DNA from 3 places in the Ensifer sp. GW821-FHT05G01 genome. Region 3 is predicted to be linked to each of the others. Evidence: riboswitches for the same ligand, from Rfam matches in the RefSeq annotation. Region 3 holds a riboswitch; each other region holds the start of a gene.
What was found. A riboswitch is a leader RNA that binds a small molecule or an ion and turns the genes downstream of it on or off. The one in region 3 is predicted to bind cobalamin.

Region 1 (6,001 bases), on a different contig from region 3:
CGCTTTCCCGAATGCGAGCCGTTGTTCAAGACGGCCGAAGAGATCGGGCTCTCTAGCGAAGGCGTCGCCCTGCCGCTACCCTCGCCGGCCGGTCGCATGGCGTTGCTTGCCATCAACGTCAACATGTCGGCGGCCGAATGGTCGATCTATCGGCGCAATCATCTGCGCGACTTCCAGCTCGCCGCCAACCTGTTTCATGCCGGCATGCTCGAGAATGCGGCCATGACGAGTGGCGCGGCAACGCGCGAGATGCGCTTGACCGGCCGTGAAACCGAGGTTCTCACCTGGTCGGCAGCCGGCAAGAGCTATTGGGAGATTGCCACCATTCTCGGCATTTCCGAGCGCACCGTGCGCTTCTTCATGACCAATGCCCGCCGCAAGCTCAACGTCGTCTCCAACACGCAGGCCGTGGCCCAGGCCGTCCGCCATGCGCTGATCCCCACAGTTTGATCCGGGCTAGAGCCGCTCCCCCCACGCTCTTCCGGAAACCCATCGAAATTTAGAGTAAAAAATCCGTTACCGGTACTGTCACTAGTGCCAGTTTCTTCTCCGCCGCCGGACTGACAGCATCACGCCATCCCCCAAAGACAAGGATGGAGAGAACGATGATCAGGATCCTCAACGGCAGGACACGCGGACAGCACCCACAGGCCATCGACGAGATGTTCAAGTTGCGCAAGCGCGTCTTTCACGACTTCCTGAAATGGGACGTTCAGACCGATGGGGACTGGGAGATCGACAACTACGACAAGTCGAACCCGCTCTACATCCTGTCCTATTCGCCGGACACCGGAAAGCTGCGCGGATCGCTGAGGCTGCTGCCGACGCTTGGCCCCAACATGCTGGACGATACGTTCCCGATCCTGCTTGGCGACAACCCGGAGATCCGCAGCGCCTCGATCTGGGAATCGAGCCGCTTTTGCATCGATCCGGAAATTTCCCAGGACCGTGCTTCCAATCAGGTCACGGTTGCCGCCGCAGAACTGATGTGCGGCGTCGGCGAACTCGGACTTGCCTCCGGCATCAGCCACATCGTTACGGTCACCGACGTCTTCCTCGAGCGGATGTTCCGTCGCATGGGTTGCCCCGGCGAGCGCATCGGTGAACCGCACCGGATCGGCTCGGTCTTTGCCGTGGCGGTCGCCTGGGAAGTGACGCCGTCGCTGCTGAGCGCCATGAAGGCCGTCGCCGCGATCGAAGGCACCGTGCTTGAGCGGCCGATGTCGCTGGAAACCGCACGCGCAGCCTGACACCGGATCGGAGCCGTCCATTCGTCCGAGAGGACGACACTGTTAACGCATTACGAGGCTTGTCGTTGCACACGCAGTGACAAGCCTTATGATAGGGCTGAAACAGGAAATGCCGACGGCGACCGATCCCGGACAACAAGGGCGGCGCAGCGCGGTTGCAGAAATGGACGTTCGCCCTTGTTCCGGAACATGAAAACCCTTGCCGCGGCGACTTTGCCGCTGCTTCTGGTTCTTGCCGATCAGGCGCTGGCCTCCAGCGTGTGCGACCGCCTGAACACCCGGCTTGCGCAATTGCCCGAGGCCATCACCACCACGGCCGATACGCGCGATTACGCCAGCGCGATTTCGCGACAGAACATTGAACTGCGTCGAGCGCGCAACGATCGCCGCCGCGCCGGCTGCGGCACAGGCAGCGTCGTCGTGTTCAATGGCGGCGACCCGGATATCTGCGCTGATATCAACAGCCTGATCGCCGAGATGGAAGACAATCTCGCTATCCTCAAATCGGAACGCCAGCAGCTGATATCGGGCGATGGCGACGACACGCGTCGGCGCATCCTGGCTGCACTTGAGATCAACGGTTGTTATGGCGACCGCGAGGAATTTGCCAGCGCCGACCCGGACGCGCCGGAAACGCATCGCAATATCCTGCGCGATCTGCCGCCGGAGGAATCCTACGGGCCGTTGTTGCGCGATGGCGACGCAGACGGATACCCTCCGGAAAGCGGCGTCTATTCCGGCACGCTTCGCACCATGTGCGTGCGCACCTGCGACGGCGCCTTCTTCCCCATTTCGTCCGAGGCGAGCCCGGCGGACTTTGCTCGCGACGAGCAGGCCTGTCGCGCCCGCTGCCCGGGTGCCGAAACCGAGCTCTTCTTCCACGAGCTTGCGACCGAAGAGAGCGACCAGATGGTTTCCGCCTCGACTGGACGCCCCTATCGGGAATTGCCGAACGCCTTTGCCTACCGGACGCGAGACGTCGGCAAGCCCGGCATCTGCGGCTGCCAGATCCCGAAGACGGTGGCAACAGCGCCCAAGGCAGGCGGCGGCAATTCCAGCGATAGTCGGTCCTCGATCATCGTCATCGAAGGCAATAAGGGGGCAGATGCCCCTTCTGCCAAGGTGACGGTTCCCGCTGAAGAGCGCCCCTACGATCCCGCCAAGAGCAAGGTGCGGGTCATCGGGCCGACGTTCCTGCCCCAGAAGGAAACGTCGATCGACCTTCGCCACCCCACGGGTCCGGCTTACCAGCCCGTTCAGAGCAACTGATCGCGGCGTCAGCCTTCCGGCAGGCTCCCCAACCTTCCTCGAATACCAGTTCCTCCAGCGGCAGGCGCTGGCGCCAGCCTTTTACCGCCAGTTCCGGCTCACGGTAGAGGTGGTCGACGAAGCCCAGGCAAAGCCAGGCGACGATCACGACATGATCGGGTATGCCGAGGATCGCCTTGATCTCGTTCTCATGAAAGATGCTGACCCAGCCGACGCCGACGCCTTCAGCGCGCGCGGCAAGCCAGAGATTCTGGACGGCGCAGACGGTGGAATAGACATCCATGTCAGGATTGTGGGTGCGCCCGAGAACGACCGAGCCGCCGCGTGTGCGATCGCATGTCACGCAGATACTGAGCGGTGCCTTGCGGATACCCTCCAGTTTCAGCGAGCGGTATTTCGCCCGCTGATCACCATCGAACATCAGCGCAGCTTCGTCGTTGGCGCGGGAAAACGCCTGCCAGACCCGCTCGCGGGTTTCCGCCTGGCGCACGACGACGAAATTCCATGGCTGCATGAACCCCACCGATGGCGCCCGGTGCGCTGCATTGAGCAGGCGCATCACCAGATCGTCAGGCAAGGGGTCGGGCAGGAACTGATCCCGCACGTCCCGGCGTGTTTCGATGGCGCGGTAGACGGCTTCGCGCTCGTCAAATGAAAAGGCTTCTGCGGCCGCAAGGCCGCCATTCGCGTCAGTCAGCATCGTTCGATCCCCAACAATGCACAACCTTCCGCCGTCCGCGCGGGTTTCGGTCTATCTTGCCAGGCCGGTCTTCTGACTTCGGATCCCCCGGCCGCTCCGCCTTCCCAGATCCGATGAAGATCCAGTGGCAAGACTTTGAGAAAACTCAAGATCCCTGGGGCAGCCGTCCCCGTCACAGCGTTGGGCACGTTCCGGAGTGACACCGGATTCCCGATTCTCCCGCGTCGCGGGCACCTGACGACGCCATAAGTGCACAGCCAATCGGGAATGACAAGCAACTCGGTGGGTGCCCGCCGGCACCGTGCGAGCCTTTCGGCAGCGGTCGACATCGGAGACCTTTCGACCGCTGCCCTTGCGGCTCACTATCAAAGCGGGGCGACGGGATGTGGCGAGCCGTCATAGCCACCCCAGACCGACTGGTCGAAGCAGATGACCGACCCCGTCATCAGGCCGGATTCGTTCGAGGACAGATAGGCGCAGGCGCGCGCGACTTCCTTGGGATCGACAAGCCGGCCGAAAGGCTGGCTGGCGGCCGCCTTTTCCAGCCAGTCGGCTGCAGCACCGTGAAACTCTCGCTGGATGCGATCTTCCCCCTCTGAGGCCATCCATCCGATATTGAGACCGTTGACACGAATACGGTTGCGCAACAGCGCGTAAGCCGTGTTCTTGGTCAGCGTCTCCAGCGCGCCCTTGGACGAGCAATAGGCAGCGATGAACGGCTGCCCGGCCATGGCCGACATGGAACCGATGTTGACGATCGTGCCCTGAGTGCCCTCCCTTCGCATAACCTTGACAGCCTCCTGGATCAGGAAGAACGGCGCCCGCACATTGATGGCGAACATCCGGTCGAAGAGTTCGGGGCTTGTATCGAGAATGGTGCCGCGGTCGGTGATTGCTGCCGCGTTGACCAGCGCATCGACCCGCCCGAAGGTGGCGTCGCAGGCGTTGACAACCTTTCGGGCATCTTCGACCTTTTCGAGATCCGCTTCGACATAAAGCACCTGCGCGCCGCTCGCCTTGCGGATCTCCTCAGCCTTCGCCTCTCCCTTGGCAGTGTTGCGCCCGCAGATGACGATGCCTTCGGCCCCGCGTTCCGCAAACAGGCTGGCGATCGTTGCCCCCAACCCTTGCGTCCCACCGGTGACGATGGCGACCTTGCCGTCAAGACGGCCGTGTTGTTCGGTCATGAAATTCCTCCCAGGAGTGAAAGTGTCATCGAAACAGGAACGGCCCCCGCCGCCGAGCGCCGGGGACCTGTCATGGCGATATCTTCTGTTCAGCTCAGCTTGCGCTGTGCCTGCTCTTCAAGCGCTTTGCGGAAATCCGCCTCGCTCCACCTTCCTGAAAGCGCCTCATGCATCAACTGCGCCTGTGTTTTCGGCGCAAGGCCGCCGAGCGGCGGGTCGCGATCGAGATTAGTCGGGAAGGAATAACCTTCGGCACAGGACGCAATCGCATTGGCGACCTCACCCTTCGAAAGGGCGCCGGATGCGATAAGAGCTGTCAGCGCCGGATAGAGCGCCGCGCTCATCTTCACGCGATCCACGGTCTCCATCGCTCGCCCGAAGGCCGACGAAACCTGCAGCAGATTGGCAACGCGCTTGATATCGGTCGAACGGTTGCTGCCGGCGGCATGGAACAGCGCCGGATTGAAGAAAACGACATCGCCCTTTGCAAGCGGCAACTGCACGTGATGTTCGTCGAAATAGGCGCGGAACTCCGGCCGCTTCAGCGCGAGGTAGCCGGGCACATAGGTCTGGCTATAGGGCAGGAACAGCGTTGGGCCGCTTTCAAGCGGCATGTCGCAATGAGCAACCGCCCCCTGCAGCGTCAGGACAGGTGACAGCCGGTGCACATGAGCCGGATATTGCTCGATGACATCAGAGCTCTGGAAGCCGAGGTGGTAGTCGCGATGCGCCGCCTGCGACGCCCCACCCGGATTGACCCGATTGACCTGCGCCGTCATCTGATAGTTCGGACCAAGCCAGGCTTCGCTGACAAGTGCAATGATGGCATTGGCATAGTAGGCAGCAAAATTTTCAGGGCTCTTCAGGCAGTGCTTTTCGAGCGAGTTCCAGATCCGGTCGTTGGCGCCGGGCTTGGCAAAATGGTCGCCGCCGCCGCTCTTGGTGCGGTGCTGCTCCTCGATGATCGCATCGAAGATGCCGCTGGCGGCATCGATGACGGTTGTGTCGGCGTAGGCGTGCTTGAACACGGCAACACCTGGACCGGTCGCCAGCACTTCGCAGATCTCGGCCAGTGCCGCGCGGCGCCCCTCGGCCGTCGCGCAGGCTGATACCAGGCTGGCGCTGTCATAGATCAGCACGTTCTTCTCGCAGGCGAGCGCATGCGGATAGTCCGCAAGGTTCGTCTGGCGCTCCACCTCGGCACGAAATTCTTCGATGTCGCAGCCATCTTCGCTCAGCCACACGCGTTCGAGGCGCTGGCGCGCATTGTTGTCGGTCTTCATCCCGTTCCTCCTCAGAAACATTCGATGCCCCGACTATAGGCGCCGTCCAATCGTGATATAGAGCAGGAATCCATCAAAAAACCATCAGGAGAGATCGCCGTTGGCTCATCCGTTTCTGGTCAAGGATATTGCTTTTCAGGCCGGGCTCAGCACCGCGACCGTCGATCGCGTCCTGAACGGGCGCCCCGGCGTGCGCCAGCAGACCGAAGCGCGCGTGAAGGCCGCCATTCGCGAGCTGGAAAAGCAGCAATCCGGATTGGAGATCCAGGGCCAGAGGCGGACGATCGACGTGGTGATGGAGGCACCGGAGCG
Region 2 (6,001 bases), on a different contig from region 3:
GAAAGGCAATATCGGTCGTTTCGACCGGACGGTCGGCAAAGCCGAGCGCCTTGATCGCTGCCTCGACATGTCTCTTGGCGCCGCCGATGGTGACGATATCGCCGCGTTCGACCGTCGTGCCGGGCAGGACCGGGATTTCGACCAGCGAGCGCACGATCTTGCGTGCATAGACGCCGCGGGCCCAATCCTCGGTGCTGACGTCGGCGAGTGTCCGGCCGGCAAGCGCCTTGTTGGTGACGTAGACGTCGAGGACCTCGGCTTCGGCGTTCAGCAGTTCCTTGTCCTCAACCTCCAGCAGCTTGGCGTCGAGGTGTTCCACAAGGGCGGCGCGTCTGCCGGAAAAGGCGACGACATCGCCAGGCTGCAGCACGGTGTTGCCATCGGCCTCGATGATCTGGCCGCCGCGCCGCAGCCGCTCGACGAAGACGCGGATGCCGGGAAGCAGATTCCTGACCGGCGTTCCCGTCAGGCCGCTCGCCTCGTCGACGCGATAGGCCCTGAGGCCGAAATCGTGATAGGCGCGGGTGATCCCGGGTTCGCTGCTCACGGTGCCGCCACCAAGCTTGGCCTCATACTCCCTGCAGGCGGCGGGAAGATCGATGCCGAGAAGTTTGGGGCCGAGTTGCGCCAGGATGATCGCCGAGCCGATGGTGCCCCAGATATAGGTGACCGCATAGGCAATCGGGATCTGGTCGGTGTAGGTCTTGGCCTGTTCCGGGCTCATGCCCATGGCGTTGATCTGGTCGCTGGCAACGCCGATGGCCGCGGAGATTGTCTGCGAACCGGCATACATGCCCGCGCCATAGCCAAGCGGCAGGCCGGCGATCAGCGCGCACAGATAGGGCACGATCAGGCACAGCACGAGGACCGAGAGGGCAAAGAGGATCTGTTTGGGTCCGTCCGTGCTCAGGCCGCGAACGAACTGCGGGCCGACGCCGTAGCCGACGGCAAACAGGAAAATAAGGAACAAGGTCGATTTCAGGTCGCCGGAAACCTGGATGCCCAGCTGTCCGATGACGACGCCGGCCAGAAGGGTGGCGGTAACGTTTCCAAGGTTGAAGCCTGCGATCTTGATCGGGCCGATCACGAAGCCGATGCCGAGGGCAAGAAAGACGGCGACCGGTGGATATGTACGCAGCGTGTCTACGAAAAAGTCTATTGGATTCACCATCATCCCCTTCAAAAAACTCGTCGTATTCGGGAGTTACGCGGACAGGCTGGATGTTACGTCGCATAAGACTTCGAGATATGAAGTTCGGAGCGCCGCCGCCCGGAACGCGGGCGAACCCGGCGCAAGTCGTTGCACGCCGCTGGAAGGCGCGATCAGTTCTTTGAAAGCACATCACCGATTGTGCCAGTCTGCAAGTACGTAACAGTAACGGACGACGTTACCGGTTGGCCGTTCCGTCGGTGACGACTGCGCCCAGGGGCGGCGCGATGGCTCGTGCGACGAGGCATGGCAGGGGATGGGGTGCCGATGCCGTCGGCGATCGTTCAGGTCAGCAGTTCGATAAGCAACCTCGGTGAACTGGCGAGGACGGCTCCGGCGACGAAGCCGAGCGCAATCGCGCCCACCACTCCGTGCCGTTGCCAGCCATGGAATGCGCCGAAGGCGGTTCCTCCAAGGATGGTTGAAACAGCCGACGCATCGTTTCCCTCATTGCGCTTATGCAGAGTGTCCGCCAAAGGCGCGCATCTCAGCATTGATGGGATATCGGGCACGGGTCGTTGCCAACGACGTTGCTGATCATCGCGGTCGAGCGTTGGTGCACGGTCAGTCGTGGCGTCGCCGACCCTGATGCATAATAACGGAGGACGGATATTTCGGCTTGCTTACTGTAATGATATTACATAACTAAGGCGCATGAGAATATGCCGCATGTTGATAGGCCGAGGCCGATCCGTCCCGCCGGTTGTCACCTCCGTCGAAGTGTGCGACGAAGGGGGTGATGGTGCTGCGAGCGCGACAATGCGTAAGCGGCTGAAAAGGGAACACGGAGCGGACGACCCAAATGGGGCCGAAACCGTGGCTGCCCCCGCAACTGTGAGCGGAAAGCGCATTCACACCCTGTCACTGGCGTTCAGCCGGGAAGACGTGGATGCGCGAAGACCCGCGAGCCAGGAGACCTGCCATCGAACCGATCAACCACAACGGACGGGGTGTTCCGATGGACAAGAACTGGTTTTTGCGCGGCGGTCACCCGTCATCACATCGCTTTGCCATATTCTCTCCGGCCCGATCCGGCGGAGAAGAAATATGGCCAAGCCGGCATCCCGACAGCACAAGATAACGGTCTGCACCGATTGCCGGTTCACCGGCGGCCCCTGCCGCCCGGGCGCGGATCTGATCCAGCGGCTGAACCGCAGCATTGCCGCCCTCGGCGCGCCGCTCGACCGGGATTTTTCGATTGCCGGAACGGTCTGCATGGCCGCCTGCACCCGGCCTTGCACCATCGCCTTCCAGGCGACGGGCAAGGCGACCTATCTCTTCGGCGATATCTCGCCCGATGAGGATATCGACGATCTGGTTACCTTCGCCACCACCTATGCCGGGCGCAACGATGGCATGACGCGGGCGGCCGAACGGCCGCGCGGGCTGAGCGCCAAGACGCTGGCGCGCATACCGGCAGCGCTGCTCATCTCCGAAGATATCGGCGGGCATTTCCAATGAACGCCTGTCGAATGCGTACATGGGGAGGGACGAGACGATGAGCTGCACCGCGACAGGGGCCGGCCTTCGTGTCCGCGCGCTCGATTGGGGCCCACGCCCGGACCTGCGGCTTGTTCGCGAGGTCGACTTTGCCATTGCGCCCGGCAGCCGGCTTGCCATTCTCGGCCCGAACGGTGCCGGCAAGACTTCGCTGCTGCGCTGCCTCTATCGTTCCGCCCAGCCGACGGCGGGCACGATCGAAGTCGATGGCGTCGACCTCTGGTCGATGACGGCACGGGAGGCGGCGCGGATCATTGCCGTCGTCTTGCAGGAAATGCCGAGCGATTTCCCCTTCAGCGTGCGCGACGTGGTGATGATGGGCCGCATCCCCAGGCGCGAAGGCATGAGCGGCTGGACGGCCAGGGATCGCGAGACGGTGGCGCATGCGCTCGAGCATCTCGACCTTGCCCACCTGGCCGGACGGCAATTCTCGACACTTTCGGGTGGCGAGAAACAGCGGGTGCTGATTGCCCGGGCGCTGGCCCAGCAGCCGCGCATCATCATCCTTGATGAGCCGACCAACCATCTCGATATCCGCCATCAGCTCGAAATCCTCGACCTGTTGCAGACGCTGCAGCTGACCATCGTTACCACGCTGCACGACATCAACCTGGCCGCCGAATTTGCCACCGACGTGGCGATCCTGACGGAAGGCCGCATGACGGCCTTCGGGCCGCCCGAAGAGGTGCTCAACCCGCAGGCGCTTTCCGACGCCTTTGGCGTTACCGCCACCGCCCACAGTAATGCCGTCTCCAACGGCGCCCGATTTTCCTTTTCACTCGCTCGACAGGAATTGATTTCATGAAGACATTGTTCGCCGGTTCGGCGCTTCTGCTCCTCGCGCTCGCCGCGACGCCGGCGCTCGCCTATCCCGTCACCGTCAAGAGCTGCAATCGCGACGTGACCTTCGATGCGGCGCCAAAGCGTGCCGTCTCCAACGACGTCAACCTCACCGAGATGATGCTGGCCTTGAAGCTGCAGGACCGCATGGTCGGCTATACCGGCGTCTCCGGCTGGAAGACGCTGGATGAAAAGCTGCGCGAAGGTGTCCAGGCGCTGCCGGAGCTTTCGGAAAAATATCCGACCAAGGAAGTGCTGCTCAATGCCGACGCTGATTTCTACTTTGCCGGCTGGAACTACGGCATGAAGGTGGGCGGCGAGGTGACGCCGGAAACGCTGGCGCCCTTCAAGGTCAACGTCTACGAGCTGACCGAATCCTGCATCCACATCATGGCCAAGGGCAAGCCGACGATGGACGACATGTTCGTCGATCTGCTCAATCTCGGCCTGATTTTCGGCGTCGAGGACCAGGCCAAGGCGCTCGTCGACGGCTACCGCCGCGACCTCGACAAGATCACTGCGGGAGTGGGGGCGATCGAGCGCCCGACGCGCGTCTTCGTCTATGATTCCGGCGAGGAGAAGCCGTTCACGTCTGGGCGGTTCGGGATACCGACGGCGATGATCGAGGCGGCCGGCGGCGTCAACGTCATGGACGACGTCGAGAAGAGCTGGACGGAGATTTCCTGGGAGCCGGTGATCGACAAGAACCCGGAGGTGGTGGTGATCGTCAACTATGGCGAGGTCACCGCCGAGCAGAAGATCGCCTTCATGAAGAGCAACCCGGCCTTCAAGAACATCGATGCCGTCAAGAACGACCGCTTCGTGGTGCTCGATTATGTCGAGGCGACGCCGGGCCCGCGCAACATCGATGCCATCGCCCGCCTGGCAAAGGCATTTCACGGGCAGGCGATGTAATGCGCCGTCGTCTGCATGATCCCTGAAACCGGCGTCGATACAGGGCAAATCATGCAGCACGTTTAGCGTGTTATTGCATTGCCGGCGCGTCATGCCCGATGCGCCGCCCTCTGGCGTAAGCGTGCCTTGTCGCCCGCTTTCGTCCTCTCCTCTGCAATCTTGAACCTGGGACGGACAGTGAAGATCACGACCGCCTTTCTCGTGGCACTGCTGCTCTTGTGCCTGACGATCACCGCTGCCGTCTCCTTGGGCTCTGCACCGATCCCGGTTTCGACCGTCTGGTCGATCATCGCCTCGAAGCTTTCGCCTGGCAGCGTCGAGGTCGCCTGGTCGGCCGGCCGCGAGAGCATCGTCTGGGACGTGCGCCTGCCGCGTGTCGTGCTTGCCGGGCTGGTGGGGGCGGGGCTGGCGCTGACGGGCGCCGTGCTTCAGCCCGTCACCCGCAATCCGCTCGCCGATCCGCACCTGCTTGGCGTGTCCTCCGGCGGCGCGCTCGGCGCGATCATCGCGCTTCTCCACACAGGCCTCATCCTCGGCCTCGCCACGGTGCCGCTGTTTGCCTTTGCCGGCGCTCTGGTCGCGACAGCACTTGTGGCGCTGGTGACGCGGGTGCTCGGCACCAACGCCGACAGGCTGGTGCTGTCAGGCGTTGCCGTCGCCTTCACCTTGACGTCGATCGGCAACCTGATGATTTTCCTCGGCGACCCCCGGGCGGTGCACACCGTGATCTTCTGGATGCTCGGCGGCCTTGGTCTGGCGCAATGGCCGCATCTCGTCTATCCCGCCGTGGTGCTGGCGGCCTGCCTCGGCTATCTCGTGCTTCGTGCGCGCGAGATCAACGCGCTTGCCATGGGTGACGAGACGGCAACGACGCTCGGCATTCCCGTTCGCCGGTTCCGCCTTGTCCTCTTTGTCGTCACGGCGCTCCTGACCGGTGTCATGGTCGCGTTCTCCGGTGCGATCGGCTTCGTCGGCCTGATGGTGCCGCATTTCGTTCGGCTGTTTGCGGGCAGCGACAATGTCCGGGTTATCCCGCTTTCCGCCTTTGTCGGGGCGCTGGTGCTGATATGGGCCGACCTCTTTTCCCGCGTCGTCATGGCGCCCGAGGACATGCCGATCGGCGTCGTCACCGGACTTGTCGGCGGCTTGGCCTTTATTGCCATTCTGAAACAGCGCAAGGTGGTGTAAAGCTCGCGGCATGGACACGGACCGATTGCCGCCTGGTTCCAGCAATCGACCACTGCGCAACACGAGGAGCGAATGACGTATCACGCTGAGGCCTGCACCCCGGATGAAGTCCTTAAATTCTGGTTCGAGGAACTGTCGCTCGACCATTGGTTCAAGCCTTCCCGCGAGCTGGACGAGCATTGCTACCAGCGCTTCCAGTCCTCGCATCTCGCCCTTGCCAGGGAGATCGGCGACGTCTGGCGGGCGACGCCGGAAAACCGGCTGGCGGCAATCGTGCTTCTCGATCAGCTGCCGCGCAACATGTACCGGGGGACGCCGCTCGCCTTTGCGACCGACGGGCTGGCGCTC
Region 3 (6,001 bases):
ATGCGTTCGACGGGGCTATCCGGACATCCGGATAGCCATGTCAAAGACCCTTACTCGTCAATACCCTTGGTGCCGCGGCGCTTCAGGTACTTGTCCCAGTAGAAGTCGTCCGCATTGGCGGCGGTGACGATCGACAGACCATTGTCGACGAAGGGAATGCTCATCGGGTTGAAGCCGGAACGCTTGGCGTCGTTCATCGGATCGATGAGCTCGGGATGCTTGGCGAGCCACAGCAGCATGAAGCCCATGTAACCCTGCATGCCCTGGTTCGGGTTGATCGAACCGAAGACTTCGCCGGCCTTGATCATGTCGAGGATGTTGGCGTTGACGTCGGCGCACATGACGAGAACCTTGCCGCCGCTTTCCTTGCTGGCCTGCGCTGCACCGATCGCCGAGTTGGCTTCCGGCATGAAGACCGCGCCGAGGTTCGGGTTGGCCTGGATCAGGCTCATCAGGCCCTGATAGGCCTTGTTCGGATCCTGGTTGGAAGCGGCGCGGCCGACCAGTTTCATGTCGGGCCACTTTTCAGCCATGCGGCCGACAAAGGCCGTGATGCGCTTGTCGTGGTTGTCCTGGCCGGGGTTTTCCAGAACCGCGTATTCGCCCTTGCCGCCCATCTTCTCGGCGATCGCGTCGGCGGCATAGACGCCTTCGCGGGTGTTGTCCGAGGTGATGAACGAGATGCGCTTGGAGAGCGGCGAGTCGGCGGCAAACGTGACGACCGCCGTGCCCTGGTCGATGGCGCGGTTGATCGGCTCGATGAACGGATCCGAGTTCATCGGGTGAACGAGGATACCGGCCGGGTTCTGTGCCAGCGCCTGATCGAAGGTGGCGATCTGCTTGTTGACGTCATACTCCGGGGTACCGGTATATTCGGTCTCGCAGCCGAACTGCTGGCCGGCCTGCTTGAACATTTCATAGACCGGGAACCAGTATTCGACGCCCGATACCATGACGTTCATGACATATTTTTCGCCGGGTTCGCAGCGAAACGGGTTGGCCGTCTCCGCGCTGGCAGCGCCAGCCAGAAACGTCGTTGCAATGACCGCCAGTGCGGTCGTGCTCAAAAAAGTGCGCACGCGTCCTCCTCGAGGCCGAAGCCCCTCCCAAAACCAATGGTGCCGTCAGAAATGACCGCTGATGTGTGAGTTTGCCGGAACTCCTCCTCGACTTCCGACTGTCGCGATTAAAACCGCGCCCAAGGCTCGTGTCAATATAATTCATGCCATGAATAATAATTCATGGTTGCGGGTATTTTGCTGCCGTGGGACGGCCTCACTCGCCCATCGCCGCTGCCAGCTGCGCGTTCGAGGCGGCGGCCTCGGCGATGATCCACTCGCGAAATGCCTGGATCTTCTTCTGCCGTCGATGGCTTTGAGGATAGACGAGCCAATAGGCGCGACCGTCCCTGACAACATGGTTGAACGGCCGGATGAGTCTTCCGCTGCGAAGCTCTTCGATCAAGAAGGTCGAGACGGCCATGGCGATGCCGTGGTCGAGCAATGTGGTCGCCACGTCCATGGCCTGGACATCGAAGATCAGCTCCGTGCCGTTGCTGGCCGGCGGCTCGACGCCTGTCTCGACCATCCAGCGCCGCCACCAGCTGGCGTTGCCGAAGCGTCGCACCTTGAGAACGTCTGCGGGGTACTTGAGCTGGTGTTTTTCTAGGAAGGTCGGCGTGCAGACCGGCATGTACTCGATCGGGAAAAGCGGAAACACGTCATGGCCCGGCCAGTCGCCGTTGCCGCTGCGCACCACCAGATCGATCGCGTCGCGCTTGAAGTCGATCAGCTCGGTCGACATGTGCACGCGAATGCTGATGTTCGGATGCGCCGCCTGGAACGAGGCGAGCCTCGAGCCGAGCCAACTCGATACCACGGTCGGAAGCACCGAAATGTGCAGGTGGTGTTCGGTCTTGTCGGCAATTTCGGAAAAGGCAGAACCCAGGAGATCGATGGCTTCCGTCACCTTCGGCGCGAGCTGTCTGCCGGCAGCCGTCAACCGCACTTCCCGCGGGAGGCGGACAAACAGGGCCGTGCCGGTGCGGTCCTCCAGCAACCGGATCTGATAGCTGACGGCCGCTTGCGTCATGCCGAGCTCCTCTGCAGCCCGAGTGAAACTCAGGTGCCGGGCCGCGGCCTCGAAGGCGCGCACCGCGCTCATGGGGGGAATCTTGCTCATGCGTTGAGATAAGCATTCTTTATGGCAGCATGCGAGAAACCGCTTTGCGCGAAACCGTGAAAATCCTCAATTTTCTCGCGAACACATCACCGCAGAATTGAAGGGGTTAGCAATGCCGAGCGCACTGCGATCGATCATCCGCCATGTCTGGAGTTTTGCCAGGAGAGCCGCCGACATCACGGCGACAGTCGATACATTCAGCGAATTCCAGCTCCGAGACATCGGCCTGACGCGCGACAATGACAGCATTCGCGCGCGTGCGGGCGAGATTGCCGTACCGTGGCAGCCCGTAGCAGATCCCGGCAACGCGCCTTCGCCGCCGGTAACCGATGACGGCGTGGTTCCCCTGCAGACAGCCTGTCGTGATGCGGTGCCGCGCGCCGTTGCCGCAAAATTCCCCTGCCCATCGAATCTTGGAAATAAAGACATAAACATTTCTTTATGCGATTGACCTATCCACCTTCACAGGGCATTGTCGGGCAATCGTGGTTCTGCGGCTCGCCTCACGGCGGGCCGGAGCTAAGAGGGAATTCGGTGCGGCGCCGCGAGGTGCCCATGCCGGAGCTGCCCCCGCAACTGTAAGCGGCGAGCGGCCGTCCAATGATGTCACTGGGGTGAGACGCCTCGGGAAGACGGGACGGTTCGTGTTGACCCGCAAGCCAGGAGACCTGCCGCGATCGATAACGTCCACGGGCGGGGTGTCCGATGTGCCGCCTTGACGAACGAGCCCGCCTCGGTCGTGGATGCGTCGCGTTCAAAGCCTTGCCCACAACCTCGGGGTAAGGAAATGACCATCAAGACAGCCAATCTCGGCTTTCCACGTATCGGCAGCCACCGTGAACTGAAGTTCGCGCTGGAGCGCTACTGGGCCGGAAAGATCGACAGGCAGGATCTGCTTGACGTCGCAGCGCGGCTTCGGGCGGAAAACTGGGCCGCGCAAAAGGCGCGGGGAATCCAGATCATTCCATCGAACGACTTCTCGCTTTACGACCAGGTTCTCGACACATCCGTGCTCGTTGGCGCGGTGCCGCCTGCCTATGGCTGGAAAGGCGGCCCGGTCGATCTCGACACTTACTTCGCCATGGCACGTGGCTCGACGACATCGGCCTGCGCTTCCGGCTGCACCCATGGCGGGGCCGATAGCGGCAAGCAGGCGCAGGAGATGACCAAGTGGTTCGACACCAATTACCACTACATGGTCCCCGAGTTTACGAAGGACCAGCGCTTCGAGTTGACGCGCAACACGCCGCTTGACGCCTTCCTCGAAGCCAAGGCGCTCGGACATGTCACCCGTCCTGTCGTGCTCGGCCCCGTGACCTTCCTGAAGCTCGGCAAGGCGCTTGCCGGCGGGTTCGAGCCGATCGAGCTGATCGAACGGCTGTTGCCCGTCTATGTGAAACTTCTCAGCGAACTTGCCAACGCCGACGTCGAATGGGTGCAGATCGACGAACCCTGCCTGGTACTCGATCTGAATGAGCGGGAACGCCGGGCACTTGCGCTGACCTACAGGACATTCGCTTCGGAAGTCCCGCAGCTGAAGCTCATGCTTGCGACCTATTTCGGCGCGATCGGAGACAACCTGCCGATAGCGCTTTCGCTGCCGGTCGCCGGGCTGCATCTCGATCTCGTGCGGGCGCCGCAACAGCTGGACGCCCTCATCGAGACGGCGCCAGCACAGCTGGTTCTGTCGCTCGGGGTCGTCGATGGCCGCAATGTGTGGCGGACGGATCTTGCCGGTCTCTTCCGCCGGCTGCAGCCGCTGGTCGAGGCGCATGGCCGCGACCACATCGAGCTTGCGCCGTCGTGCTCGCTGCTGCATGTGCCTATCGACCTCGAACTCGAACGGGCGCTCGATCCGGAGCTCGTCTCCTGGCTTGCCTTCGCCCTGCAGAAACTGGACGAACTCAGCCTGCTTGCCCGCGCCTTCGAGCCTGGCCTGGCCAATCCCGAACAGGTCTTTGCAAAATCGATCGCGGCCGCCGAAGCGCGGCTCACCTCGCTGAAGGTCCATGACCCGCTGGTCGCCGGACGCCTGAAGAACCTGACGGCAGCCGACAGCCGTCGCCAGTCGGGCTTTGCGACGCGCCGTCGGCTGCAGGAAGACAGGCTGGCCCTGCCGCTCTTCCCGACAACGACCATCGGCTCCTTCCCGCAGACGCCGGAGGTGCGCCAGGCGCGATCGCTGCATGCCAAGGGCGAACTCAGCTATGTCGACTACCTTGCTTACCTGCGCCAGGAGACGGAGAAGGCCGTGCGCTGGCAGGAGGAAATCGGCATTGAGGTGCTGGTGCATGGCGAGTTCGAGCGTAACGACATGGTGCAGTACTTCGGCGAACAGCTTTCCGGCTATGCCTTCACGCAGAGCGGCTGGGTGCAGAGCTACGGTTCGCGTTATGTGCGCCCACCGATCATCTTCGGCGATGTCTCGCGGCCGAACCCGATGACGGTGGATTGGGCAACCTATGCGCAGTCGCTGACGTCAAGGCCGATGAAGGGCATGCTCACCGGACCGGTGACGATGCTGCAATGGTCGTTCGTGCGCGACGACCTGCCCCGGTCGATCGTGTGCCGGCAGATCGCGCTGGCGCTGCGCGATGAGGTGACGGACCTGGAAGCGGCCGGTATCGCCGTGATCCAGATCGACGAACCGGCGCTGCGCGAGGGCCTTCCACTGAGACAGGCCGATCGAAAGGCCTATCTCGACTGGGCGGTCGAATGCTTCCGCATCAGCGCCTCCTGTGTCGGTGATGAAACCCAGATCCACACCCACATGTGCTACTCGGAGTTCAACGACATCATGGCGGCAATCGCGGCGATGGATGCCGACGTCATCTCCATCGAAACCTCGCGCTCGAAGATGGAACTGCTCGGCGCCTTTACCGATCAGTCTTACCCGAACGAGATCGGCCCGGGCGTCTACGACATCCACTCGCCGCGGGTGCCCACGGTCGACGAGATGGTGCATCTGATCGAAAAGGCAACTGACGGGCTGACGCCGTCGCAGATCTGGGTCAACCCGGATTGCGGCCTGAAAACGAGGCAGTGGGAGGAAGTGCGCCCGGCCCTCGTCAACATGGTTGAGGCGGCGCAGGCGCTGCGGCAATCCTTTGCTGCCGGCCGGCGGGAGGCCGCAAGCGCATGACGGGCGACAGCAACATCGAAATGGCGCCGGGGGAAACCCCGGCGCCTGCCACCTTGATCGACATCGTCTTTCCCGGCGACACCAATCATCACGGCACGCTCTTCGGCGGCGCGGGCCTGGCGCTGATGGACCGGATCGCCTTCATCGTCGCCAGCCGCCATGGCCGCGTTCCCTTCGTCACCGCCTCCTGCGACCGCGTCGATTTCCGCGCGCCCGCCCGCATCGGCCACATCGTCAGCTTCACCGGTCGCCCGATGAAGGTGGGGCGGAGGTCGATGTTGGTCGAAGTCGACATGATCGCCGAGGACCTGACGGCCGGCACCAACGATCTGTGCACCCGCGGCCAGTTCACCATGGTGGCGATGCCGGAAGTCAAGGACGCCGGATGGTCGCTGCCCCCGCTCGACGGCGCCGCGAGCGAGCAGACAGAAGGCGATGCCCTGCGTATGGTCGATATCGTCTTCCCCGATCAGGCCAACAGCTCCGGCGCCATGTTCGGCGGCGACGCGCTGGCGCATATGACCAAGGCCGCCTTCGTCGCAGCGACGCGGGCAAGCCGCAAGACGACGGTGCTCGCTTCCTGCCAGCGCATCGATTTCAAGCACCGCATTACGGTCGGCTCGATCATCGAGCTCGTTGCCCGGATCGCGAAAACCGGGCGGAGCTCGACAACGGTCG

Region 1: it holds a riboswitch for cobalamin, as region 3 does, so the genes downstream of both, bluB (5,6-dimethylbenzimidazole synthase) here and metE (5-methyltetrahydropteroyltriglutamate--homocysteine S-methyltransferase) in region 3, are expected to answer to the same signal.
Region 2: it holds a riboswitch for cobalamin, as region 3 does, so the genes downstream of both, AC07UR_RS10870 (DUF1636 family protein) here and metE (5-methyltetrahydropteroyltriglutamate--homocysteine S-methyltransferase) in region 3, are expected to answer to the same signal.

The regions. Positions count from the first base shown of each region.
Region 1 is NZ_JBWKSC010000003.1:181,664-187,664, forward strand. Features, by position in the region: gene AC07UR_RS09590 (helix-turn-helix transcriptional regulator) at 1-450, shown strand, start outside; gene AC07UR_RS09595 (acyl-homoserine-lactone synthase) at 606-1,250, shown strand; gene AC07UR_RS09600 (DUF2865 domain-containing protein) at 1,440-2,519, shown strand; gene bluB (5,6-dimethylbenzimidazole synthase) at 2,428-3,219, opposite strand; cobalamin riboswitch at 3,265-3,472, opposite strand; gene AC07UR_RS09610 (SDR family oxidoreductase) at 3,585-4,406, opposite strand; gene AC07UR_RS09615 (phytanoyl-CoA dioxygenase family protein) at 4,496-5,689, opposite strand; gene AC07UR_RS09620 (LacI family DNA-binding transcriptional regulator) at 5,790-6,001, shown strand, end outside.
Region 2 is NZ_JBWKSC010000003.1:435,634-441,634, reverse strand. Features, by position in the region: gene aspT (aspartate-alanine antiporter) at 1-1,171, opposite strand, end outside; gene AC07UR_RS10875 (hypothetical protein) at 1,495-1,686, opposite strand; cobalamin riboswitch at 1,934-2,149, shown strand; gene AC07UR_RS10870 (DUF1636 family protein) at 2,258-2,671, shown strand; gene AC07UR_RS10865 (ABC transporter ATP-binding protein) at 2,709-3,515, shown strand; gene AC07UR_RS10860 (ABC transporter substrate-binding protein) at 3,512-4,465, shown strand; gene AC07UR_RS10855 (FecCD family ABC transporter permease) at 4,643-5,653, shown strand; gene AC07UR_RS10850 (DUF924 family protein) at 5,726-6,001, shown strand, end outside.
Region 3 is NZ_JBWKSC010000002.1:297,787-303,787, reverse strand. Features, by position in the region: gene AC07UR_RS07215 (substrate-binding domain-containing protein) at 51-1,079, opposite strand; gene AC07UR_RS07210 (LysR substrate-binding domain-containing protein) at 1,276-2,181, opposite strand; gene AC07UR_RS07205 (hypothetical protein) at 2,294-2,632, shown strand; cobalamin riboswitch at 2,651-2,871, shown strand; gene metE (5-methyltetrahydropteroyltriglutamate--homocysteine S-methyltransferase) at 2,969-5,323, shown strand; gene AC07UR_RS07195 (acyl-CoA thioesterase) at 5,320-6,001, shown strand, end outside.